3 regions of the Sporomusa sp. genome follow, and region 2 is predicted to be linked to each of the others. Evidence: riboswitches for the same ligand, from Rfam matches in the RefSeq annotation. Region 2 holds a riboswitch; each other region holds the start of a gene.
What was found. A riboswitch is a leader RNA that binds a small molecule or an ion and turns the genes downstream of it on or off. The one in region 2 is predicted to bind cobalamin.
Positions count from the first base shown of each region.

Region 1 (10,165 bases), on a different contig from region 2:
CCCCAATGGCATAGTTAATTTCATCCAAGATAATCATGCCCCACTTTCCTGACATGATTTCCTGCCTGACATCTTCCAGTGCATTTTGGGCCGCATCTTTAAGCTTATCTCGGTCATCGCCACTACTATTTCTCACAAAAGCTTCGCCCATTTGGCAGATAACAAAATCTGCTCCCATTCTTTCGGCTGTTTTCAATTCGCCATATTTCCGATTACCTTTAATGAATTGTATTACAAGTACCCTAAGCCCTTGTCCCCAGGCCCGCATACCCAGTCCCAAAGCAGCCGTTGTTTTTCCTTTGCCATTTCCGGTATTCACAATAATTAATCCTTTGGGTTCTACCATACTGACAATACTACGCTTTCTATGCATGGCCCTTCATTCTCATTTCCATAAAACTAGCCATCTGTCTGGCCTTAAAACACCCTATTGGCTGTCTTGCTACATCCTGTTTCTTAATGACTATGAGGAAATAGACTGCCTTAGGCGGGCTGGTTTTATTCTCCTGAGTAGAAAGATGCGCATTATCATATGGCCAATTTTTCGGAGTATATTGCAACATACAATCTCCCTCCTTGACAAAATCTATCGTTAACAATTTGTTCCGCAGACTCAATAGACGCACAACTGCCTATTATATATGGCTTACGTGCTTTTATTTATAGCAATATCATCTGCGCCGTTGACAGTAAGCAATATACTGATTCCAAAGCCGTTCCAGCATGTGGCAGGCCCCCTGTATTCCCATAAAAGGCCGATCACTAAGGATGACTTCGTCATATACCGGCAGCGCAATATTCTGACATACCACGTTAGACACCGCCTTTTGCTGCAATATAGCCTTCTCGTTGCTGCCAGCCAACAATAACCCGCCCTCCAGTTCTGTCAACAACCGCTCAATTACCTGACTGTCGCCGGTGGCCTCAATAAAAGTGTCAATACAATCCGGTAAAGGATAAGATGGTTGTTTATCATAGGCCATTACCGTCAGCCAGCCTGTATCCAGCCACTCGGTTCGAACCGCCTCAGCCATGGCCACAGCTACCGAGCCAGGGGCGGCGATCAGCGTCTTTTCAAACCACATATCTCCCCAAATGCGCTGCATTTCCAGCGTAGCTGCCTGCACCTTCCGTTCCAGGATGCTGACTTCCTGCCGGACTTTCCCCAAGTCAATGCTGCCGCCTGATACATGTTGCTGCAAACTTTGCAGCCAGGTGAGCGATCCCTGCAGCCCATAGGGCGGCGGTAAAGACACATAAGGCATACCATATCGCTCGTTAAGCAATACGGCCAAGTCATATCCCAATTCTTCATGCACCACAACATTGAGCGCAGCACTGGTCATACTGGCTATTTCCTCGGTACTACTGCCAGCTCCCGGGCAGGCCAGCACCTGATATCCTGCCAGCTTGAGCATGCGTTTTAGTTCCTGCACATCATTATCGGCATTATAGTACCCCATCGTACATCCCAGCAGATTAACAGTACCGGGCAGCACACCGTTTGAACGGGTAAGCGGCATCTGCTCCAGATATGCTCTGGCAGCAGCACGGTAGCCTGCGGCAAAACCGCCAGCCAGCCCACCGCTATCCACATAGACCACCGGGCAATTCAAATCCACCTGCTTGGCAATTCCCGCAATATCATCACCAATCAAACTGACGGAACAGCTATTTTCAATCAGTACGACAGATGGACAATCCCGCCGTCGGATGGTATCCAGTGTTTCCAGCAAACATTCCTCAGTACCGTAGACAACGGCATGATTATCGGCCTGCGTACAATAAAATTGTGAACTAACTGCCGGACACTGTCTTTCCAGATGGCGAAGCGCATAAAAATAGCACCACATGGGACCATTAGCCACTAATACAGCATCAGGAATACCAGCGAAAAAAGCGGCTGAACCGGTAAGTGCACAGGCCTCTGCCAGAGTACGCATATCTTTCCACTGACGATTACACATATACAATCCCTCCCCGCCTGTCATGACGCTGCGCCAGACGTACCAGTTTGGTCATCAACGTGATGATGCCGCCAACCCCAGCCAGTGGCAATAGTGGCAAAAAGAGCTGCTTTTTCCCTACATCCGCCAATTCATGGGTTGTCACCACAATATCCGCCGTATCTACTACGGCTTCACCTTCAACCAGAGAATAACAGGGTATCGTGGTTTGTTTCTTCAGTTCCTCATATAAATCGGCCCGTTGGTCGTCACTCAACACATCGTCCATCAGAACAATGCCTGCCAAAGTTACCCTATATAAGGAAAATAACTCTAACACCCAGGCGGGGTCAAAATAAAGCAGCGGGCGGCCAACATACAACACAATCCGCTTGCCCTGCAACAAGGCGCTACACTTAGCAATATGCTGATTCAACCGGTCTTCTTCTGTTTTGATGGCAACCGCAGCTTGCTGTTCCCGGTTTAGAAACCGGCCAAGGTTCGTCAACCACAAGGCAGTCAACCGCCAGCCTGCAGGATAGTCGCCGTCAAAAGCAGGGACTCCAAGCATGTCCTCTAATTCCTGTCCCAACTTGCGCATCCAGGTATCAGACGGTTTGGTGCCAGTAAGCGGAACCGTCAGCGCGGTAACCGGCACCTGTCTTATATCTTCTAGCGAGGCATATGCCGGGAAATGACAATACACTTTGAGGCCAAAATACTCAAGCAAACGCTTAATTTCCTGCACATCAACCCCATTGGGACCACCACGGTCTCCTAATAAAGTAACTGTATTAGCCAGCTTTGGCTGGGCAATCATAAACCGCTCGGCTAATAATTTGCCTGCATGATAAAATCCGGCATAATAGTCGCCATCCAGATATCCGTAGCAAGGAACAGACATCACTGGTATACCCAGTGCCGCCTCTGCCTCCCTGGCTATCGCTGCGGTATCATCACCAATCACGCCAGCCACACAGGAGTTGGCAATCAAAATATAGCTGGGCTGATATTTTGCGGCTGCATAATCAATACATTGTCTGAGCAGTTCGGCTCCGCCGAAAATCGAATGTTCCTCCGTCAGCCCGCTAATTACCAGTGGTGCGGAGTACTGCTCCTGCATAAATTGCTGTTTTGCCAACGAACGGAAATGCATCCCCAAATCCATTTCCCGGCCGATATGCCCGCATGCTTTGGGGCTATGGTAAATAACAACAGCACCTTCATTATGTGAAACAGCACGCCAAACTCCTGGCATGGCGCAACTATAGCCCCGTTTGCGGGCTGTTTTCGCCCGTTTATTCATCACCATAGCTAAGTACCAACTCCTCTAACTCCTCAAACGACAGGGGGCTTGGCACAGTCAGCGCCGTATTCTCACAAATATAGTCGGCTAACTTACGATAAATTGCCGCCTGCGGCGATTCTGCTGCAAATTCTATAACCGTTTTACGATGAATTTCAGCCTTATTGACAGTACGATCTCGAGGAATATAGGCTACCAAAGAAGTATTTAATCTTTTGGCGAATTCCTCCAGCAACGCCTGCTCATTGACAATACCGCGGCTATTGCCAATGATGCCGCCAAGCCGCACCGGCCCGCGGGCGGCATAGCGGGCCACCCCTTTGGCAATATTGTTGGCAGCATAGAGCGACATGAGTTCGCCGGAGGAAACGATATAAATATCGGTTGCATAGCCCTCCCTTATGGGTACGGCAAAGCCGCCGCACACCACATCACCTAATACATCATAAAGAATAAGGGCATCTTCAGGCAAAGCCTGCAAGGCTCTCAGCTTTTCTAAGGCCACGATAATGCCGCGTCCGGCACAGCCCACTCCCGGTTCAGGCCCTCCGGCCTCAACACATTGTACGCCACCAAAACCAGTGTGTACCAAGTGTTCTGCTTTGACTTCGTCACCATACTGCTTGACCATGTCCAGTACAGTTTGGGAACAAACCCTACCTAGTAAAAGGCGGGTTGAATCGTTTTTGGGATCACAGCCAATTTGACAGACCTGATATCCTTTTTCAGCCAAAGCTGCCGACACGTTGGCGGCTGTGGTAGACTTGCCGATTCCCCCTTTGCCATAAAAGGCAATTTTTTTTTGCATATTACTTCAATCCCTCCCGATATATAGTCAGTCTTCAACACCTAATCTGTTTAGCATTTTTTTTGCTGCCGCAATGGCTTCCTACGTTTCTTTTTCGTTCGGCACATTGGCAAGTAAGCTTTTATAGGCTGCAATAGCTTCTTCGTTACATTCCAGCTTCTGATAACATACACCTTTAACCAAATAGGCACCAGCGTGCTTCGGCTGTAAGACAATAACCTGTTCTAAGTCACCGATAGCCAGTTCATATTGTCCCATATAGTAATAACAGATTCCCCGGCGAAAACGGGCGTCGATATCCTGGGGAGCCATTTCGAGAATACTAGTATAATCAGCCAGAGCTGCCTCATACTGTTTTGCCTCATAATAACTCAGCCCCCGCGCTGCGTAGGCCTGTACATTTTTTGGGTCCAGTTTGATGGCCTGATCATAATCAGCCATTGCCAAATCAAACTGATTATTGCTGGCATAGGCTTTTCCCCGCTTGATATAGGCTGCCGCATCATTGGGATTGGCGGTAATAGCCTTGGTGCTGGCAGCAATAACTTTTTGATTGGACTTAGCATCAGTCTTCTTATCTGCGGCAAAACCAATAGACACACTGGTCATAATAAAAGCAACAACAAGTAATATAATGGTTTTCTTCAACCCAAACACCTCTCTTACTAACTAATTACACTCTTGTTTCATGTACCGGCTCTCCTGCCGGTTCGATCATTGAAAAGCTACAGTACTGTGTACTGACAAGAAAAGACTTGACTTGCGGCAAGTACCTTGAGACGGTACAAATGGCCATGCCAACCCTGGCACAATCGGCACTAGGCCATCAAGACGCGTAGCAGCAAATCCTACTTTGATTTATGTCAACAGAATTTAATATAAATTCTGGTATAATAAAAAGGCGCGGGTCATAGTCGACCCGCAAACATGAAGGAGTAAGAAGAATGACATTAATAAGAAACTCCCTGCTACCATGGCAGCAGGGAGGATTTCTACAGCAAACACAACTAGAAACTCCTGATCTATGACCAGGAGTAAATTCAGCAAAACAACACCACTCACTGGAATAATTCCAGATAAGCAGATGTAACTGTAATCTCCTCCCCATCACTCGTGGGTAAAACGGCGATTTTTTGTCAGGCAGTTCTCCTGGCTCTGGATCATAGCTTGCCCAAACCTTCCCAAGACTCTCGTCCCAGTGGTATATCCTTGGGTTCACTCCCCATTACAGTGGCGGGACCGCGCCGGCATCACACCGGTCTTCCCTATTAAGCCCCTAAGGGCACCTAACGCAATAGTATTCACTTTTCACTAAATCTATATGTGTTCATATTATCACTTTTTAGTAAATAATGTCAAGTAAAATTCAGTTTCAAAACTTATACTGCCTGACTTACTGTCCGGGTTTCCGATATCCATACCATTGCCGGTAAACTCAACACTGGAATTTAGCCACCTGTGAGCGCATATCCTCGGCCATAAGGCACAGGCTCCGGCTGGAAGCGGCTACTTCCTCAATAGCCGCCGATTGTTCTTCAGTTGCCGAAGTAATCATCTGCGTATAGCTTACTGTTTCAGTAGCTACGGCGTAAACATTTTGCATAGATATACCTATTGCCGAGCTGGCATTTGCCAATTGCTCGGTGTCTGCCGTTATTTTCTGAACCTTTGTATTCAAATGGGTAATCATCAAATTAATCTGGTTTAGCTGCTCATCAGTGACGGCCAAAAGCTGCGAACCTTTTTCGACTTCTTCCAATCCACACTGCATCGAACGAACTGCTATATCTGTATCACTTTGCACATGGCTAATGATCTCAGCAATATGTTTAGCCGCCGCTTGGGATTGTTCTGCCAACTTCCGGACTTCCTCCGCAACCACAGCAAAACCTTTCCCGTGTTCACCGGCGCGAGCTGATTCAATAGCCGCATTTAAAGCTAACAGATTGGTCTGTCCAGCAATGCCGCTAATAACCGTAACAATTTTGCCAATTTGTTGAGAACTGTCTCCCAGTTTTTTTACCACTTCTGTGGCAACGCTGACTATCCGCCGAACTTCTAACATTTGCCCTGTTGCTTCTTGCATAGCAGCACGTCCTGTCTTGACGGTCTGCGCTGTTTCGGTTGAACGCTCGGAGGCTTCTACTGCGTTATTCGCAATATGGGTTATAAAAGAAACGATCTCTTCAATGGTAGCCAGCACCTGCTTGACAGCGTCTGTTTGCTTCGCCGCACCTTCTGCTACCTTCGCTACCGTGTTTGCAATTTGACTTGACGCCTCAGCCGATTCTTCTGATACAGCCATAAGCTGTTGACCGGCTGACGTTACCGCCTCAGATGTCTTAGAGATAGAAGAAACCATCATGCGAAGCCTCTTAGTCATCGTCGAAAAAATATCAAGCATATCGCTGATTTCATCTTTACCCTTAGACTTATACCGAGTTTTAGGTGTCCTCAAATCACCTTCGGCAATTTGCTTGGCGGCAAACGCTACTGTTACTAGCGGCTGGGTAATCTTACGGGAAAACCCTAGCGCGATTATCATGGCAACAAGCACGGCAAGCATATCCACTATCCACATGGTACGGTTAGTATCGTGGACTTCTTCATTCACAGCCTTTTGCCGCTCGTTTATATATCTTTTTTATATATGCAGCAAATTCCTCGGTCTTACTCGCCGCTGCATCTACTGTCATTACAATGTTAGGCAAGAATTCAATAACTTCTTCCTGCCCCTTTTCTCGCCGTATCTCAATGGCGGCATCTACGGCCTTATTATAGTCAAGCAAGATAGCTTTCAATTCCCCCAGACGCTCTTTCCCTTCAGCAGTTACCAACATGGTCTCCAATGCGTTAGCATGTTGCCACATTTCCTTTTTTGCTTGCATATAACGCTGGACATACTGATCATTTCCCGTTAAATAATAGGTACGGGCAAAGGATGCTTGCTTATATAACTGTAACTGAATACCGTCGCCATGAGTTTTAATTTGCCCAACCCATCCGATCAGATTATTGAAATTCTCCGCTACAGCTTGTGATTTTGTAAAAATGTACCCACTCATTAATACCAAGAGCATCACTATCACCAAACATACACCTAAAAATTGTCTGCCAACTGTCAATTTCATAAAGCTTTATCCTCCCTATTGGGGATTCACGATTGCAGGTATTCTGTAGTTTGTTTCAATGCTTTGACATTCAGACGTCTGAGGACAAAAAACCAGGTACAGACCTTTCTCAGGCCTTTGTCCTTCATGTTTTTTACATTACTCTATAACCCCGCCTTTGGCGCCTATCTTCTGCCATTAAGTTAAACGGCAAAATCAATCTGCTCAATCTTGTTTTGGTTAACAGACTACACCATATACTTGTCACATAGTCAACTGTGTGGTGTAATAATAAGTTTTAAATCGGCGCATCAATCCAAAAGCCTGCAACCAAAAGACTAGCATCTTCTTGCCTTAGAACAGTGCGCACGGTAATAGCCTCTTTTTCTTTTTCGAACTTCACTTTGTAAGAAATAATGGTGAAGGTCTCTTTTTCTTCGGCAGTAATAGGCTCTTGGGATACATATTTGCCAAGTTTTTGTTTAATCGACTGGCTGAGCAGCCAGAACTGATTCTCTGGCAAACCACTTTTCATCTTTTGATCAAAGTTTGCTGAAAATCTCGTGTAATCACTCTGATTAATACTGGTAAGCATTGCTTCGGTAATTTGATCGGCTGAACGTTGCATATCGGGTAATGAAACAGTAGGCGACAACGCTTCACTGCCACTCACCTTTCCGACCCGGTCTGCCACAATCTTCACAACCAGCGCCGACCAAGCCCGTACATCGGCCGCTAATTCGCCGGTAGCTACTGCCGGCGATAAAATCTGATACTTTCCTGCAGTGAGTAAGATCAGGTCATTGCCAGCCTTAGTCACTTCATCTTTACTTAGCCATTGCCACTGATTTTGATCTAACAAGTGCACATATAGCGACGTGGCTGTTACCAAATCCGGCTCTTTGTCCACTTGGCGCAGCGATGCTAAGAAGCGTTTTTTATTTATTGTTCCATACTCTTCCAAGTACTGTTGGTACAAGCTGTCCTCGGTTACGCCGAAGCGATTCATCCGCCGTAGCACACTGCGCTGCTTTTGCGGTGAACATTTTTTCATTGTCTACCTCCAGCTGCGTTATATTATTTCGGTTATTGAACTAAGTGGAACATATCCCAGTGCTGAACCCAATATCCAAGAAAAAAACTACTTACAGCCTAATTTCTCTTCAAACTCTATAAACGGCCCAGCCTATATTAGCAAAACGGCTAACTTTATTATTATTGTAGCTTAACGTCCAGTTAAACGGTAAATCCAAGTTCTCATATTTGTTTACAGAATTATCGCGGTCAAGGATAGCAAGCAACAAACCCAAACATATTTTTTTCCATAAAACAGGCTTTGCACTACTTTTTCTCCTCATTGAAAAGCTCCTCCCGCGCATCGTGTATTTTAATATTAAATTCTAAAAGCCTATTATGAATCAGCTCGTTCCTCCAGCTCCCCTTCGATAGAAAGATATAGTTGTTCCAGCTGTTCCTTGGTCTCTGGTTTGGCATCCCACATACCGCGGCGCTGAGCCTCAAGCAGCTTTTCGGCAATCCTTTGCAGCGCCCAGGGGTTAACCGCTTGCATCCATTTTTGCATAGCTTCGTCAAGCGCTAACTTTTCTGCCAAACCTTCATACATCCAGTCTGTCATGACTTCACTGGTCGCATCCCAATCATAACAATGGCTCACTAGAGCCGCTAAGTCGGCTGCCCCCTTATAACCGTGTTTTTTCATACCTTCGATAAATTTAGGATTTAGTGATTCCCCGCGCAATACACGCCGGAACTCCTCGTCAAGACTCTTAACCTCGGTATGACTTTGGTCAGTGCTGTCACCAATATAACAGAGCGGTGCCTTACCGCGGATACTGCGCACCGCGGCATTCATGCCGCCGCAGTAAGCATTGAAATCATCGGAACTGAGTAAGTGAACCTCATGGTTATCAATATTCTTTATGGTGATATCAAGCCTCCCTAGCTTTTGCCGAAACAGTTGCGGCAAATATTCCCCCTGCCGGCCGGAATCATATACATGCGCGCCCCAGCGCACATACACATCAGCAATATCATGCACATTCTCCCAGTTCTTAGCTTCCAGCAAAGCGGCAACACCGGCGCCATAGCCGCCAGGCGGACAGCCGAAAATGCGGTAACTGGCCTGCTGCCAGGCACACTCCTTTTCCACTCCCTGTTCTTCCAGCATTTCGCTGTCCTGGATAATATGTTTTTTTACAAAATTCATCTCCACCGGTTCATCCAGTGACGCCACCAAGGCAACAGCCTTTTCCATTACCTGTATGGCGGCAAACAGAGTATCGCGAAACAGCCCGCTTACCCTAGCCATAACATCAATCCGCGGACGTTTCAATTCTGCCATCTCAATCACTTCCAAACCGATAACCCTTCTGCTGCCCCTTTGCCAGACAGGCCTTACTCCCATCAAATAGAGCAGCTCGGCTATACATTGGCCGTTTGTCCGCATATTGGAATCAGACCAAAACACCATACCAATGCTCTCAGGATACTCCCCCTCCTCGGCAATATAGCGGGTAATGACCTGCTCAGCAAGTTGGTTGCCGATTTCCCAAGCGGTAGGGGTTGGTAGATTGCCGGGATCGACACCATAAAAATTACGCCCTGTCGGCAGGATATCCGCCCGGCCATTGGTTGGCGCACCGCCCGGTCCAGGTTCGATATATTGGCCGTCCAAAGCCCGCAGCGTATTGGTTATCTCTTGAACGGTAGCTGCCAGCTTGACCGATAGCTCCTTGCAGATATACTGCAAAACGGTTTCCAGTTCGGCTTTAGTCTTTTCTGTAAAAGTAAGTGCCGTTATCTGCGGCAGTCGGAAAACGGCGGCAATTCCCTGTTCAGAAAAACAATGCTCCTGCAAACAAACAACAATACTTGTGCATAATTCCCAAATCTCATCAATCAGCTTGGCATAACTCTTGCTGCCGTCAGGCAATAACTCGCCGCTTTTTTCAACCATTTGATAATAATCATACCC
Region 1 is NZ_JBYKYF010000079.1:223-10,387, reverse strand. It holds gene cobO (cob(I)yrinic acid a,c-diamide adenosyltransferase) at 1-373, opposite strand, end outside; gene AC29Z1_RS07235 (hypothetical protein) at 366-563, opposite strand; gene AC29Z1_RS07230 (nitrogenase component 1) at 672-1,967, opposite strand; gene AC29Z1_RS07225 (nitrogenase component 1) at 1,960-3,258, opposite strand; gene AC29Z1_RS07220 (nucleotide-binding protein) at 3,245-4,060, opposite strand; gene AC29Z1_RS07215 (tetratricopeptide repeat protein) at 4,142-4,708, opposite strand; cobalamin riboswitch at 5,183-5,365, opposite strand; gene AC29Z1_RS07210 (methyl-accepting chemotaxis protein) at 5,496-6,674, opposite strand; gene AC29Z1_RS07205 (CHASE3 domain-containing protein) at 6,667-7,191, opposite strand; gene AC29Z1_RS07200 (DUF3887 domain-containing protein) at 7,469-8,224, opposite strand; gene AC29Z1_RS07195 (hypothetical protein) at 8,334-8,528, opposite strand; gene AC29Z1_RS07190 (cobaltochelatase subunit CobN) at 8,582-10,165, opposite strand, start outside.
Region 1: it holds a riboswitch for cobalamin, as region 2 does, so the genes downstream of both, AC29Z1_RS07215 (tetratricopeptide repeat protein) here and AC29Z1_RS03765 (response regulator transcription factor) in region 2, are expected to answer to the same signal.

Region 2 (6,978 bases):
TACTAATTCGCTCCTGGTTTTTTTGGCCAGGAGTTTTGTATTCAGTACTGTTACAACTCCCCCGGCAGACGGTTGGGAGTTTTTGTTTTAGGCAGCGGCTGCCAATGTTTTCGTTAGGAATGTATATGGTACAGTACAGAGCAGTTAGAGGATGTTTTCTGCTGTAGATTATTTTTTGAGCGGGACTGTCTATAAGCCGCTGAGCAAACTTTCAAACAGGATATCTGGATCATAAAACAAAGGAGTTGTCTGTTCACATGAAAAGCCTTTATTCACTCATTACCGGCATCCTCATGTTAGCGGTATTCAGTTGTGTTAGCCTGCTGCCCTCGCCGGCGGCCGCTGCTCCGGCTAATACCGGCAAAAAAGCTATTTTGGTTGTAAGTTTTGGTACTACATATCCGGAAACCCTGAAATCAACCATCGAAGCTACAGAAAATAAAATCAAGGCCGAGTTCCCGGATTATGAAGTGCGCCGGGCATTTAGCTCCCGGATTATCATCAAAAAACTGGCTGAACGGGACGGCATAAAAATTGACACAGAAAAACAGGCGCTTGACCGCCTAAAAGCTGAAGGCTACACCGAGGTAATTGTTCAGCCTATGCAAATAACGCCTGGTGAGGAATATGAACTGATTGCCGGTGTGGTACAACATGCTAAGGCGGCTAAAGATTTCGAAAAAATCGCCATTGGCCGGCCAGTGCTTTATTACATGGGACAAGAAGACCAACCCGATGACTATCTGGCAGCTATTAAAGCGGTAGCTGCTCAATTCCCTAAATTAAAGAAAAATGAAGCCGTTATGCTAATGGGTCACGGTGGTCCGCATCCGGCAACCGCTGCCTATGGTGTGCTGCAAGCCAAGCTGCAGGACGCTGGTTATAAAAATGCCTATGTCTTCACGGTAGAAGGTTATCCGACCTTTGAAGGCACTATCGAAAAGCTTAAAGCCGACAAAGTCAAAAAAGTTACCCTAATGCCGTTTATGCTGGTAGCCGGCGATCATGCCAACAATGATATGGCCGGTGATGAAGAAGACTCCTTTAAGAGCCAGCTTATGGCTGCCGGCTTTAAAGTGGACACCTATATCCATGGATTGGGGGAAAACCCCGCCATTCAGGATATCTATGTACAGCATATAAAAGATGCCATTCAGGATATCCATAATCCGGTAACCAAAAAGCATTAAGATACCGGATAACTGAATACCAATGAGTTAGATGCCTTACGGACTTAATGAAAATCCGAAGCGATCCGCCACTTTACTGGGGGAGCCAGTTAAAGGTGATGCCACTGGGAGAAAATGTCTCGGTAAGGTTTGGACGCGCTATGAAACAAAGTTAGGAGAACTACCTAATTTACAGTCGCCGTTTTTACCCATGAGGTAGGGGGATATATACGCTTATTTCAGTACAAGTGCAATTACAGGCGGCGCGTGTAGCAAATGTGTCGGTGATGTAATAGTAGACATCTCCTTTTAACAAGGAGATGTTTTTTCTTAATGATACTTTTACACTGCTGCAGTTTGCACTTACTAGCGCTGTTTCATGTATTCGCGCTAGTAAGTGTGAACATGAGTTAAGCAAAGATAAATGCTCCGGCCACATAGGCTGGCTGCTTAGGAAGTCCGGCAGGCATTTCCTGCAGCTTGGTCGGTGACTGTGCAGGGGGAGTTCGATCAGATTTGGAAAAGAGGATGAAAAACATGAGCAGTTGGTTACATGGGAGGGAGCAGGCCTTGAAATTATGTACGCTAAGTACTGGTGATTCTGTATATCGTTACAATAAAAGCATTGTGATTCCGTTTGAACAGCCCCGTAAGGTAGCCAGCACTGCTATTGTAAACGGCGGCTATCGGGAGGATCTGACGGCAGTTTTTAATAATGACTGCAACCCTGGCGCCGGGATGGCTTGCGTCATGCGCGCACCTACCTATCAGGAACATATGCGGCTTGTTACAGAGGAAATCGGGCTTGAGCCGGCGACGACGGCCGGGATGCAAACAGCGGCGTCCATGGAGAATGTTGCCATACATGCGCAATGCTATGAGAATCTGACCGTTACGGCTATCGTAACCGGTGGGGTTGAGGTTAACGGCGGCCGGGTCGGCGACCCGGCAGATTATTTCCAGCCCATTGACAAAAATATGGTAGAAAAACCTGGAACCATCAATATTATCCTGGTCATCGACGCCGACTTGCCGCCAGGAATTTTAAACCGTGCTCTGGTAACTTGTACCGAAGCTAAGACGGCCGCGCTGGAGGAACTTATGGCCGGCAGCAATTATTCGACAGGTCTGGCTACCGGCTCGGGAACCGACCAGACCATTGTTATCGCCAACCCGCAAGCGGCGCTGTACCTGGAGAGTGCCGGCAAACACACCAAACTGGGTGAACTCATCGGCCGGACCGTCCTGCCGGCAGTCAAAGAGGCGCTATTTAAACAGACCGGATTGTCGCCGCGCCAACAGCACAGCATGCTGCGCCGCTTCAAACGCTATGGTCTTACCGAAGAAAGTTTATGGCAGGATTATATCAAAAAAAGCCAAAAAACAATGCTGAAACCGAAGTTTATGGATGCGCTCCACCAGCTGGACGGAGATAATTATTTGGTAACCTATGCAGCCGCTTATGTCCACCTTCTCGATGAACTGCAATGGGAATTGTTGTCGGGTGTGGAAGTACGTCAGGCGGGTAATGAACTGCTGACCTTAGCCGCGGCTAAATACTATCTGGAAGCGCCAATTATTACAGGTACGGAAATTGAGTCCTGCCTGAAAGCCTGGCAAAGCTTGATTTTGGCGATTCTCAGGAAAAAACTGACTGAAATGGCAAAGAACTGACACATCCTGCGGATGTTATTCAGCCGGCAATTTGCTATACTATAGGAAAAGATTGCAAGGAGGATGATTAGGATGATGGGTGGCTTTGTTGTTCGCGTATTGGTAGGCATACTTGTATGGGGGACAACGTTGGCGGTGACAGCGCCCGATGCCTGGGCAGCAACTCGATTGCTGGCAAAGGATACTAAGCTTCATCCGCAGGGCTGGACTGCCGGTGATCCTATCACTTTCAAGAAAAATACTGTTGTCACATTGAATGACCAGGAAGAAGTCGTCACTGGAACGCTGGACAAGGATACGCTGCTGCTGCCGCGCGGCTGGAACCGGGTCATTGATGATTATTACTTTTCAACCGTCTATGCAGGTAGCGGCCCTTATTTTGGCCGGTTTGGCTTCCGGCCGTATTTTGCCCGAAACTATCCTGTCACGATTCCCGGATACGGCCATTTGCTGTATAAAGGCGGCACCGTGGTAACCTTTAGTGAGCAGGGTGATGTTATCTCAGGAACCATAGCTCATCAGGCTACTTTGCGGTTAACAGAGGACAAGTATGGTTATGTGACTTTTAAAGAAGATACTGTTCTCAGGTTCTATGACTCGGGCGCAGTTATGTCAGGAACTTTGGCGGAGGATACTTACCTGCGCCCAGTGGGTTGGCAAAAGCTTATAAAAGGCGCTGATACCGCCGGTTTCATAAAACTCAGCAAGGGGAAAACGGTCACTTTTAACGAAGCAGGCGAACTTATCGCCGGTACGATCAAAGATGCGGTTACCCTGACAGCCGAGGACGGGACGCAACAAAAATTTCCCGCCGGCTCAGCCCTCAAGTGGAATGAAAACGGCGTTGTCCTAAAAGAAAAATTTGTCCAAAGCATGCCCTGATAATAGGAGGATAAAAAGGGACGGGAACTTGTGGCAGTGTGAGGTTAAGCAGTGTCGAACCGTGAATGCTTTTTACCAAAATACCTCATTTGAGGTATTTACGTCTCACCCCGCATGTCCTACTCTTACATTAGAAGATAATACTGCTGCCTGTAGATTAATGCTGTGAACCGACAAAAGAATACTGCTGGGATAGGTGCCTGATAAGCGGGGCGATAGATATTTGGCCAAAATGCTATGTATCTGCAGCGCCGCTAGAGGCTTAAAAGAGAAGCCGGTTGAAAGCCGGCGCGGTCCCGCCACTGTAACGGGGAGCAAATCCACATAATGTCACTGAAGTTTGCCTTTGGGAAGGCGTGGAGGAGCAACGATCCGGAGCCAGGAGAACTGCCTATCTGACAATCGCCGCTTGACCTACGAACGATGGGAAGGAGGTTATGCAACTGTGAATAGACGTTTAGCTCTATTGACAGAATAGCTCTCTTTTCCATGGAGAGCTTTTTTTATTTGTACTGACTTGCTATGATCTTTGCTTATGAGCATAAGAAAAAATCAAAGGCAGAAGGTGTTATAAATGATACCTCAACGAGCTTTTCGGCAACTGCAGCAACCCGGTCATGGAATCTGCATTTTAAACTGGCAATTAAAAACAAAGTATCAGAATGAGAACGCCAGAGAGATTTTTACAGAACACCCGGAATTGTTTCAACAACTTACGAAAATTTGTGAATTTTTTAGCGTGGAGCCTAAGGATGCCGGTAATCCTTTAATCAGTCATACCGGTACGCTGCATTATTTGTCGGCTATGGTGAGTTTTAGCTGCCTGCGAATTGGCGAAGAGGAGAAAACCTGCTTTTTTATCATTTTTGATTATATTTCCTTGCTGGATGACGAATTGTCAGCAAACATTGTACTTACTCCCCGGGAGCAGGAAATTGTGCATATCATGGCAATGGGAAAGACCAATAAAGAAATAAGCAAAATACTGTGTATTGGTTTGGAAACCGTTAAATCCCATATTCGCAATTTGTTTGCCAAGACAGGCACGAGTTCGAGGGTGGAGCTCATTGCGAAACTTCAGCATATCCGGAATGCAGGTATGTTGTGATTGTGCCACTCCCCCGAAAATACCTCACTTGAGGCATTTACCGTTTGGTAGGATTAGGATATTCTGAAAACAAAACAAATTGTGAGCCAATTCACTAGAAAAAATGGCTTCAGCCAATTGCATACAGGGGTACAGGTGCCCGCAAGGGCCTAACAGAGAAGTCCGGTTAAAGACCGGCGCGGTCCCGCCACTGTATTGGGGAGCAATTCCGGAAAAATGTCACTGGAACGATACGTTCCGGGAAGACCCGGAGGAGCCATGATCCAGAGCCAGGAGAACTGCCTGTACAACAATCACCGTTATACCTGCGAGCGATGGGGAGGGGATTTGGATGTACGGCATTTGTTCAGGCCATTATGCCGGAATAAATCAAGAAGCCTCCAGGGATGTGTCATTTGCATCGCGGGCGGCTTCTTTCATTTTTAGTAGTGGGATAGATTTCGGGAAACGGAAACAGGTGATATGACTTACGCAGAGCAAGTGATCTGAAAGACGGTGAGTATCTTGGCAGGTTATCGCCAGCGCTGTTTTTATTCCCTTATAGTGATTTTGCTGATTGTACTATTGCCTTGGCTTTCGCTGGCTGCGCCGACTGATGCTGTTTTCGTGCCGGCATCCGGGCAAGAGGCAGCTGCGCCGCCGTCTGGTGCTCCTAGTGACACCGCCGGGACGGCTGTATCGGTTCCTGAGTCTGATACTTCCGGACTCAAACCGCTAGTTGTGCAACTAGATTATCTTAAAGTTGAGCAGGCCAAGCCTTTGCTGAGCGCACTTGTGCCCGAGGACCAGATAAAAACCGATCCGCTGAGAAATACCCTCGTAATTATGAGCAGTCCAGAAGTGTATGAACAAGTCAACTATTTGCTGAAACAGATTGATACTCCGCCCAAGCAGGTTATGTTTGAAGTGCAGGTGGTCGAGATAAATCGTGATGATTTGTCCAATCTTGGTATTGACTGGGGAGCTTCGACCAAATTGCCTGCGCCCATTCTTTACGATGATTTGCAATACCGGATTGGAACAGGCAAATACGGCGTTAACCTGCAGGGGATTATTAACCGCTTAATAGAGAAGAAAAAGGGCCGGCTGCTGGCAAGTCCGCGTATTGCCACCTTAGATGGCGTGGCGGCTAAAATTTTGATCGGCGATAAACTGGCGGTTGAGAGCCAGCAACCTACGACCGGCAGCATTCCCATCATCTCGGTAATCTATGTGGATGTTGGCATTAAACTGGAGGTAACGCCGACCGTAAATAAAGACGGTTACATTACCACCCGCATCCAGCCGGAAGTGAGCAACAAAACCGATACCACCAAAAACGGCAATCCGAATATTCGCACCCGGCAGGCCGATGCCACCCTTAGGGTGAAAAGCGGATCAACCATTGTGCTGGGAGGCCTGATTCAGCGCCAGGAAACCAAAGACACCTTCAAAGTTCCCATTGTAGGCCAACTGCCGCTGGTGGGGGGATTGTTTCACTCCACATCCAAGCAGGTTACCGAGACCGAACTGGTCATCATGCTGACACCTAAGATAATTGAGTAATTTTACACTCAGGAGGTTATCTGGATTATGAGTAAACTATTGCGGACAGTCACGCTGGTGTTGCTTTTAACCACCTCCCTGCCGGCAGCCGGCTACGCCGCCACCGCTGTGCCGCCGGTTTCCGGCGTGGTTTTAATGCCGCCGAATGTTCAGCTATTTGGTCATGTCAGTCTGATAAATTGCTATGCACTTTCCAACAGCTGCTATGCAGTGGTGGAGCTTCGCGACACTCCCGGCAAAAGCATAGTGGTCAGGACATCCGAAACCAGGCTGCAAAGCCTGCTGGAAACCGCTTTGGCCACAGGCAACCTGATCTCGTTTGTGGGACAAGGAGTTCTTGTCCAGTCACCGCCCCGGGGCGGTACCTGGAATATGGAAGTTTATGCGATCGATGAAATAACGCTCTATAACCGCAAGTAAAAGTTTTTGGCTGAGTGATTGGAGAAGGAGCCGATCATGAGAAAAAGCGCAGGCTGTTTGATCCTTTTGTATCTATGCCTCGTGTGGACGACGATGCCGGTGAATGCCGCCGCTGTAGATGACATAGCCGCGCGCTGGGCGCCGATTATCTGCCTGCATGGTCAGGTCGATGGCCTGCGC
Region 2 is NZ_JBYKYF010000032.1:1,700-8,677, forward strand. It holds gene AC29Z1_RS03750 (sirohydrochlorin cobaltochelatase) at 258-1,190, shown strand; gene AC29Z1_RS03755 (adenosylcobinamide amidohydrolase) at 1,740-2,843, shown strand; gene AC29Z1_RS03760 (hypothetical protein) at 2,916-3,725, shown strand; cobalamin riboswitch at 3,955-4,134, shown strand; gene AC29Z1_RS03765 (response regulator transcription factor) at 4,300-4,833, shown strand; cobalamin riboswitch at 4,950-5,133, shown strand; gene AC29Z1_RS03770 (type II secretion system protein GspD) at 5,377-6,378, shown strand; gene AC29Z1_RS03775 (hypothetical protein) at 6,406-6,798, shown strand.

Region 3 (7,816 bases), on a different contig from region 2:
ACTAACAAAATGACACCAACATAAATAGCCATATATTTACCATCAATACCTGCCAGCATCCCCGCAATAACACCCAACTGGGCTGAGCATGGTATAGCTAAACCAAGTACAGCAGTAGCAATGGTTCGCTCACGCTTGGTTCCTAAAATCCGGGTGGTAATAGTAGCCATAGTTACACAGCCAAAACCTAAAATCAAAGGAATAATGGCCCGTCCGTTTAAACCGATACTAGTCATAATCCGGTCAACCAGGGTTGCCAGCCGCGGTAAATAACCGGAGTCTTCCATGATGGAAAGCGCAAAATAAAAGCCTACAACCAGTGGCAAGAGCAATCCCAAAATATAAGTTACTGTCATAGTTAAGAGGCCAAATTCCCCAATTAAGATTGTGCCCAGCACCGATTCTTCGCTAATAAATCTCCCGACAAACTCCCGCACTGCCGGTTCATACATTCCTTGCATTACCGTCTCTTCGGTAAAACCAACAATGTCTTGGGCAACGACAACCCCAATCAGATAATACATCGCATACAGCACAAGAGCAAACATCGGGATACCTGTCCAAGGCCGCAACATATACCGGCCTAATTTAGTACCAAAGGTAGCACCTTCCTGCGTCTCTTTCACTACATGCTTGACAATATCATTGACCCTGTGACGGCGGGCATGATAAATTTCTTCCCGCATATCCCCTGCAGGTACACCATGGCGTGCGGCTACATGGGGATCTCCCTCGAGTACTAACAAAGCCTCACCCCAAGATCCAATCCGGTTAAGCATACCTTGCAGCTTGCTTTTCAACTCGGGTGCTATCAGTCCTGTACGGGCTTCATATAACCGGTTTTTTACCTCGTCAAGCCCTTTTCCTTTTACCGCCACAGTGGGAATTACCGGCACCCCCAGGAGATGTTCCAACAAATCAATGTCCACCTTTAGCCCCTGGTTAGCAGCTTCATCCATCATATTGACTGCAACAATCGTAGGAATTCCGGTATCAATAACTTGCAGAGTCAGGAATAAGTCGCGTTCTAAATGTACAGCGTCCACTACATTTAAAATTAAATCGGCTGACAGAATAACATCTCTAGCTACTTTCTCCTCATCATTAAACGAAGAAATGCCATATACCCCGGGTGTATCAATGACTACATCCTTATTATAGCGTCCATACGAGATATCCACCGTTGTACCCGGAAAGTTAGACACATCGACATACATACCAGTTAAAGCGTTAAAAAAAACGGACTTTCCGACATTAGGATTACCAACAAGTACTATCTTCTTGGCTCCCTCTGGGATGTCCAAATGACTTAAGCTATTATGACAATGACTCATATTCTCCTCCATTGGTTAGTAACAACCTATACAGACGTTATGTACGCCTTTTTTATAATCCGTAGTATATTAGGCTGGCCTCACTTCAATATTCTCAGCAAGGCGACGGCCAATGGCAATCTCTTGTTTACCTCTACCAACAACAATGGGGCCGGCAGGAAGTTTCTCATAACATTCTACTTCAGCACCCTCAGCAATACCAAAGCGGATAGCCTGTGCTCTAATGGCAGCATCAGGAATAGCAGCAATTAACAGACGCTGACCACGTTTAGCTTGTGCGAGTGTCATAGATATTCCCCCTAGTAGTAATAATCATTATCACTTTTGAATTAAAAATTATTCGCCAACTGCGTGGCGATAATGATATTTGTTTTCAAATAAATTATATGAAAATTAATCACTACTTGTCAAGTAGGAATTAAGGCTAGACTTCTTTACAGCAACCACGCAACAACCAGTAAATCAAATATACACCATCCTTGATCCCATATTGTCCACTGCTTTACTCTGCGGCAAATACTTCTGGATACAAGCACCAACGGCAATGGCGGCTAATATCCGCGGCAGACGAATATCCCAGATAAGGCCGTTTTTGCTGAAGCTAAGTAACTATACATATCAGGATTGCCGATAATTTTTCCATAAATAACAACAGCAGCATCCCGCACCCCGATATCTGCCCGGCCAAACCCCACTGCAACCAAAGTAAATAGCATCACTGCCGCCAAAAGTCCTATCCCTGCCAAACGAGTTTTTGCCTGTTGGCGGCTCAACAGCGCCGTTAAGGTATTGTTCATGCTAATGCGTGTTGACTCACTTTTGAGCGTTTAGTAAGAATGGTTGAGAGGTAGTTGACTTTTTGTTTACTGGCGGCCGTCAGATCACAAATTATTTCTTCGCCTTCCAAACCACACTTCGAAACCATGACAGCATTTTCTACCATACCATGCTTATGTAGTTTTTCAACAATTTCAGTATAATTTTTGTATACCTTCATCAACACGACATTATCAGATACCTCAAGTACTCTTTCTAAACGTTCGTGATCAATAGTAGCTGGTACGATGCTCAGAATATCGCCACCTTCAGCCAGTGCTATCCCTAAGCGATTGCCAATTGCCGAAAAGGAGTTTATACCAGGAATATTGATAATCTGGTAGCCGGATGTTTCAAGCAGGCGGTAAACATACATATACGTACTGTATAGCATAGGATCACCCAGCGTTAGAAAAGCCACGGTTTTTCCATTACGTAATAATCCGAGAATAATCTCTTTATTACGCACCCATGCATCAGACAGTGCCTGCGCATTATAGTTCATATGAAATACTAATTCAAGAATTTCGGTACCTTCCGGAATATATGGATAGGCAATAGATAGCGCCGTGCTCTCATTCTTTTTTTCCGTGCGTGGAGCAATAACCACATCAGCAGACTTAATGGCATTAATGGCTTTCACCGTTAATAATTCTGGATCTCCGGGCCCTACACCCACTCCGTAAAAAATCCCTGCCATGCAACAACAACTCCTCAAATAAAAAATCTCTGTCATTGCAATAGGGATGACAGAGATTAAATGTCAAACACGACACATAAATCCCCTCCCCATCGCTCGTAGGTAAAAACGGTGATTGTCAAACAGGCAGTTCTTCTGACTTAGGATCATCGCTAAACTGCGCCTTCCCAGAATTATACTATTCCAGTGGCATTGAGCAGAAATAACTCCCCATCACAGCGGCGGGACCGTGCCGGATTCAAACCGGCTTCCCTATTAAGCCCTTGCGGGCACCTGTTCCGAGCCGTATGTAATTACCTAAATTGTATGATTTTACATATAAAAAGTCAAACATATTCTCCCTATTTGCCAATACGTGGAAAAACCATAAAAATAATAGTGTTAATAATAAGCTACCTTCTTTTTAATAGTTGTATTATACTGGAAGTAGAAGATTACCTGGACAATGTATAAAGGAGGGGGCTCATGAAAGGTATTGTAAGTAAGTCCTTTTTCCTCAAGCAGGCTCTACCCGTGGTCGAAGTCGACAAAATTGTATTATCCGCCTACGGCGGTAGACTGGCGGTTGCTAGCTACGGCAACACCGTAAATTTCCGGGTCCCGGCTGATGTTATCGAGTCCGGTCAAGTGGATTTGACTTTTGAAGAGTGGCAGCAACTACTGAAAAAAGTACAGCAGTCTCCTGATGCGATGGTAACAATTGAACTATAATGAAGTAAATAGTTAGAAGCATGGTCACCCCATGCTTCTAACTATTTTACAGTTTAAATTGGAATTCCATTCTGCCCTATTTTCTCGTCTTTAACTTCACCTGATGAATACTATCACCATAAATCCCATGCGCACTTTCCATGACCGTTTCCGATAAGGTGGGGTGTGGATGGATGGTATGAGCAATTTGGCGGGCAGTTAAGCCATGCCGGATAGCTAGGACTCCCTCCATAATCAAGTCGCTGGCGTGCGGACCAAGAATGTGCATACCCAAAACCCTGCCGGTAGACGTCTCTGCAATAATTTTGACCAAACCGTCGGTTTCGCCCATGGTCATAGCCTTACCATTGGCGGCAAAATTAGATTTACTAGTGATAAAATCAAGCTGCTCCCGCCGGGCTTCCTCTTCGGTAATGCCAACCATAGCAATTTCCGGCGTGGTAAAAATGCAGACAGGAATGGCGCTGTAATCCATAACCGAATAGTTGCCCATAGCATTTTCAGCCGCTACCATTCCTGCAGCCGAAGCCGTGTGGGCCAGCATACTCTGTCCGGTAACGTCACCAATGGCATAAACGCCTGGAATATTGGTCTCCATGCGCTCATTGACCTTTATGCCAAAACGGTCATAGTTAATCCCGACGGCCTCCAAGCCTATCCCCTCCAGTACCGGACGGCGACCAGTAGCGACAAGCACCTTTTCAGCCTGGATTTCCTGCATCCCCTTACCGGTGTCTACAGTTACTGCTACGCCGTTGGCAACTGACTCAATGGCAGTTACTTTTGACCCAACCAACATTTTGATGCCCTGCTTGCGCAAGATTAAACTCATGCGTTTGACTAACTCGCTGTCCACCAAAGGCAAAATGTTAGGCAGCATTTCCACAACAGTTACCTCACAACCAAAGGCCTGCAAAATAAAGCTAAACTCAATGCCAACCACCCCGGCACCAATGATCAACAGACGTTTAGGTACTTCGGTCAATTCCAGCAGTTCATCACTGGTTAAAACTTCTGGCAAATCATGTCCCGGCACCGAAATGCTGCTAGGCTTAGACCCAGTAGCAATAATAATGTTACCAGCAACGATACTTTTCTCGCCAGCCGCGGTGTTAACCTGCAATTGGTGGGTACCAGTCAGCATAGCCGTACCCCGGATAACGGTAATATCATTACTTCTGACCAATTGCTCAATACCGCCTCTGAGTCCGGCCACGATCCTTTCTTTCCGCTCCATTACCGCACCAAAATCAAAGCCGATATGGTCAGCCCTAAAACCAAAGTCAGTGCATCGCTTCAGTTCTTCCCACTTTTCAGCACTTTTCAATAGTGTCTTGGTCGGTATGCAGCCACGGTTGAGGCATACTCCACCAAGATGTTCTTTTTCTACCAACAATACTCTGCCGCCTAATTGCGCGGCCCGAATAGCTGCCACATAACCGCCTGGACCGCCGCCAATCACGGCTACATCATAAATCATAGTATCCCTCCAACCGCTCGGGACACTGTCCCTGGCTGTTATTTATCCAGTAAAGCAAGGCTCCGCAATGTCAAATTAGGGAGACATCTTTACCCGCACCTCGCTGTCAAGGAAATACCTTCTGACATCAGCGCCGCAAATTCCAACTATCCTGAGAGTATTTGTTCACAACCAGTTCTTTAGCTGCCGCTATTTCTGCAGAAGTAAGACTGCCTATTTCCAGTTCCACCCCCAAAGCCGGACCAAAGGCAGCCATCATCGCCTGACACACCTCTTCCCAGCCGATATCCCGATTGGCCGCTTCAGCAATCGCTACTGCGCGCCTGGATAACATCTCAGCTACCGCCGCTTTGTCTGCACTTGGCAAGGCAAGCAGCGCTGCCATCTGCTCCGGATTGAAATGCAATAACACCGAGCCATGCTGCAGGATAACGCCATCTTTGCGAACTTGGGCACTACCCACCAGCTTACGTCCAGCAACGGTAATTTCATAGTGGGCGGGAGCATCAAAACAGGCGGCAGAAGCCGGCTGACGCTTGGTCTGCCCATAAGCTGCCCGCGGGTTGCTCATCTGTGCATCAATTCCCAAAGCTTTGAGACCGGCAAGCAACCCCTGACAAAAAAATCGGTAAGAGGCCGTAATGGTAGGCGGAACAAGCGGATGGATCTCACTGACAACCAGGCTATAGGTAAGCTCGGCATCATGCAGTACGGCCCGCCCGCCAGTTAGACGCCGAACAACAGCCATTCCTTGACGGCGACACTCAGCTAAATCCAACTCAGCAGCAGCTTTTTGAAAATAGCCCACACTAACAGCGGCCGGCCGCCAGCCGTAAAACCGGATGGTGGGCGGAACCTGCCCGGCAGCATGCGCGCGTAATATCGCTTCGTCCACAGCCATATTGTCGGCAGCCTGACCCATGCCGCTATTGATTACCCGCCACTTCATCGCCTATCTCCTCCCAAGTCCATAATTGGCAGTCTATCAGCGCCTGCCTAACCTCTTGGGGTGTAAGCGGTCGAGGATAGTTATACACCACCCCGCCGGGACGCTCATTATAATAAGGCCGGTTGCAACCACTACAGCCACTGGTTTCAAAGGCTTTACCGTCAGCTACGGCGGCGATTAGTTCCTGTTGTGGTAATGTAATGGCTATCAGCCTCCCGCCCTGAAACTGAAAAATATCCCGGCTATAACCCAGTTTTAACAGATAATGCGCCAGTTGCACTCGCCGATAATGCCCAACAGCCGGCGGCTGCTTATGGGCTAATGCTGTCCCCCGCACCGGCGTAAAGGCAAACAGTCCGACCTGAATGCCATTGTCCTGACAGAGTGCAATGGTGCTGATCATCTCTTGCTCGGATTCTCCAAGACCAACAATCAAATGAGTAGCAACCCGGCCCGGCAAAGCGGCAGCACAACGCTGCAGCAGTTCCCAGCGCTGCCGCCATTGGCCGCCCTTGATCTCCTGGTACAGCCTGGGAGTAGCGGCATCTAGGGCGATAGCAACGCGGTCAGCGCCCTGTGCCATCAACTCCTGAGCCTGCGCCACCGTCTCAATGTCAGTACAAAGGCAGACAGGGATATTGCTAACTTGGGTTAAAACCGCCAACGCTTCCACACTGGCCTGCCAGCTCTGCTCAGTTTTGATAACCTGCAGGCAGGCCCGTTGTAGTTGTCCGGCCGCAAAAGCCGCCCCCACGGCAGCGGCGGCTTCTTCGGCGGGAAATTCAGGCCAGGTCACTCGGGATAACAGGTCTGCCCGAGCCAAACTGTCTTGCGACTGAGCGCAAAACTGGCAATAATTCTGGCACTTTTCCCCCAACAGGATATAGGCAGTGGTCGGAAGCACATCACTTTTGAATTGCTTTTTGCCAATTACGCATGCCGTACCTGCCGACAATTTCCATACATTCATAACGCACAGCACTCCTCTCCCCATGTCAGGGTAAGACCTAGACTCCGGGCTAGCTGCACAGCCGCTGGCACCGGGTTGACAATGGTATCAAACCCTATCCGCACTGCCCATTTGTCGATTTCCTCCCGATAGCGCCCTCCTGGGCGCATACAGCCAAGCTTCATTGGCAGATCCGGAAACATCAATCTAGCATGACTGAGCAAGCGGGCGGTATCGGCAAGGCTGGGAGGCTGCCTATCGGCATACCGGGTGCCTCGTGTCGGTATAAAGATAATGAAGGTTAGCGCCTCAGCACCCAGCTCCTTCAAGTATTCCAATGCTTGGTATTCACCGCTGATTTGGCCGCCTTTGAGGCCAATACAGATATGCGGCATTACTTTAACCCGGCGCCTAAGTGCCTGATAACAGGTGATATAATCGTCAGGTGTACGATTGTGGCCAAACACTTCCTGAATGGTCGCCGCATCGGTGACAAAATCAAAAGATACGCAATCGGCTACAACGGCCAGTTGTTCAATAACCGCAGAACTTACCACTCCGACATGCAGGTTATAGCGACGCCGCTGTTTAAGTTCAGCCAGCCGGTCTAGGTATTCTGCCACTGGCACAGACCCATCCGGTCGGCAGCCACCACTCACCAGCCAGCTATTACCAGTAATAGCTTCAGGCTGAACTAAAGAATCAATGGGCTGCATATGTTTTAGGTAATGTCCGCCGCAATGGGCACAGTTTAATTCACAAACTGTGCCTGTCACACTTACCGGCTTAGTCTGTTTCGGATAAACAAAGCAAATAGTATCAGGCAGTGGCAGCCGGTCTACTTTTGCCATTTTACTACAGGTTTGCGCGCGGCAGT
Region 3 is NZ_JBYKYF010000122.1:108-7,923, reverse strand. It holds gene feoB (ferrous iron transport protein B) at 1-1,334, opposite strand, end outside; gene AC29Z1_RS09515 (FeoA family protein) at 1,404-1,622, opposite strand; gene AC29Z1_RS09510 (hypothetical protein) at 1,886-2,131, opposite strand; gene cobI (precorrin-2 C(20)-methyltransferase) at 2,128-2,850, opposite strand; cobalamin riboswitch at 2,959-3,142, opposite strand; gene AC29Z1_RS09500 (hypothetical protein) at 3,316-3,561, shown strand; gene lpdA (dihydrolipoyl dehydrogenase) at 3,638-5,041, opposite strand; gene AC29Z1_RS09490 (lipoate--protein ligase family protein) at 5,169-5,990, opposite strand; gene lipS2 (LipS2 family lipoyl synthase) at 5,968-6,960, opposite strand; gene lipS1 (LipS1 family lipoyl synthase) at 6,957-7,790, opposite strand.
Region 3: it holds a riboswitch for cobalamin, as region 2 does, so the genes downstream of both, cobI (precorrin-2 C(20)-methyltransferase) here and AC29Z1_RS03765 (response regulator transcription factor) in region 2, are expected to answer to the same signal.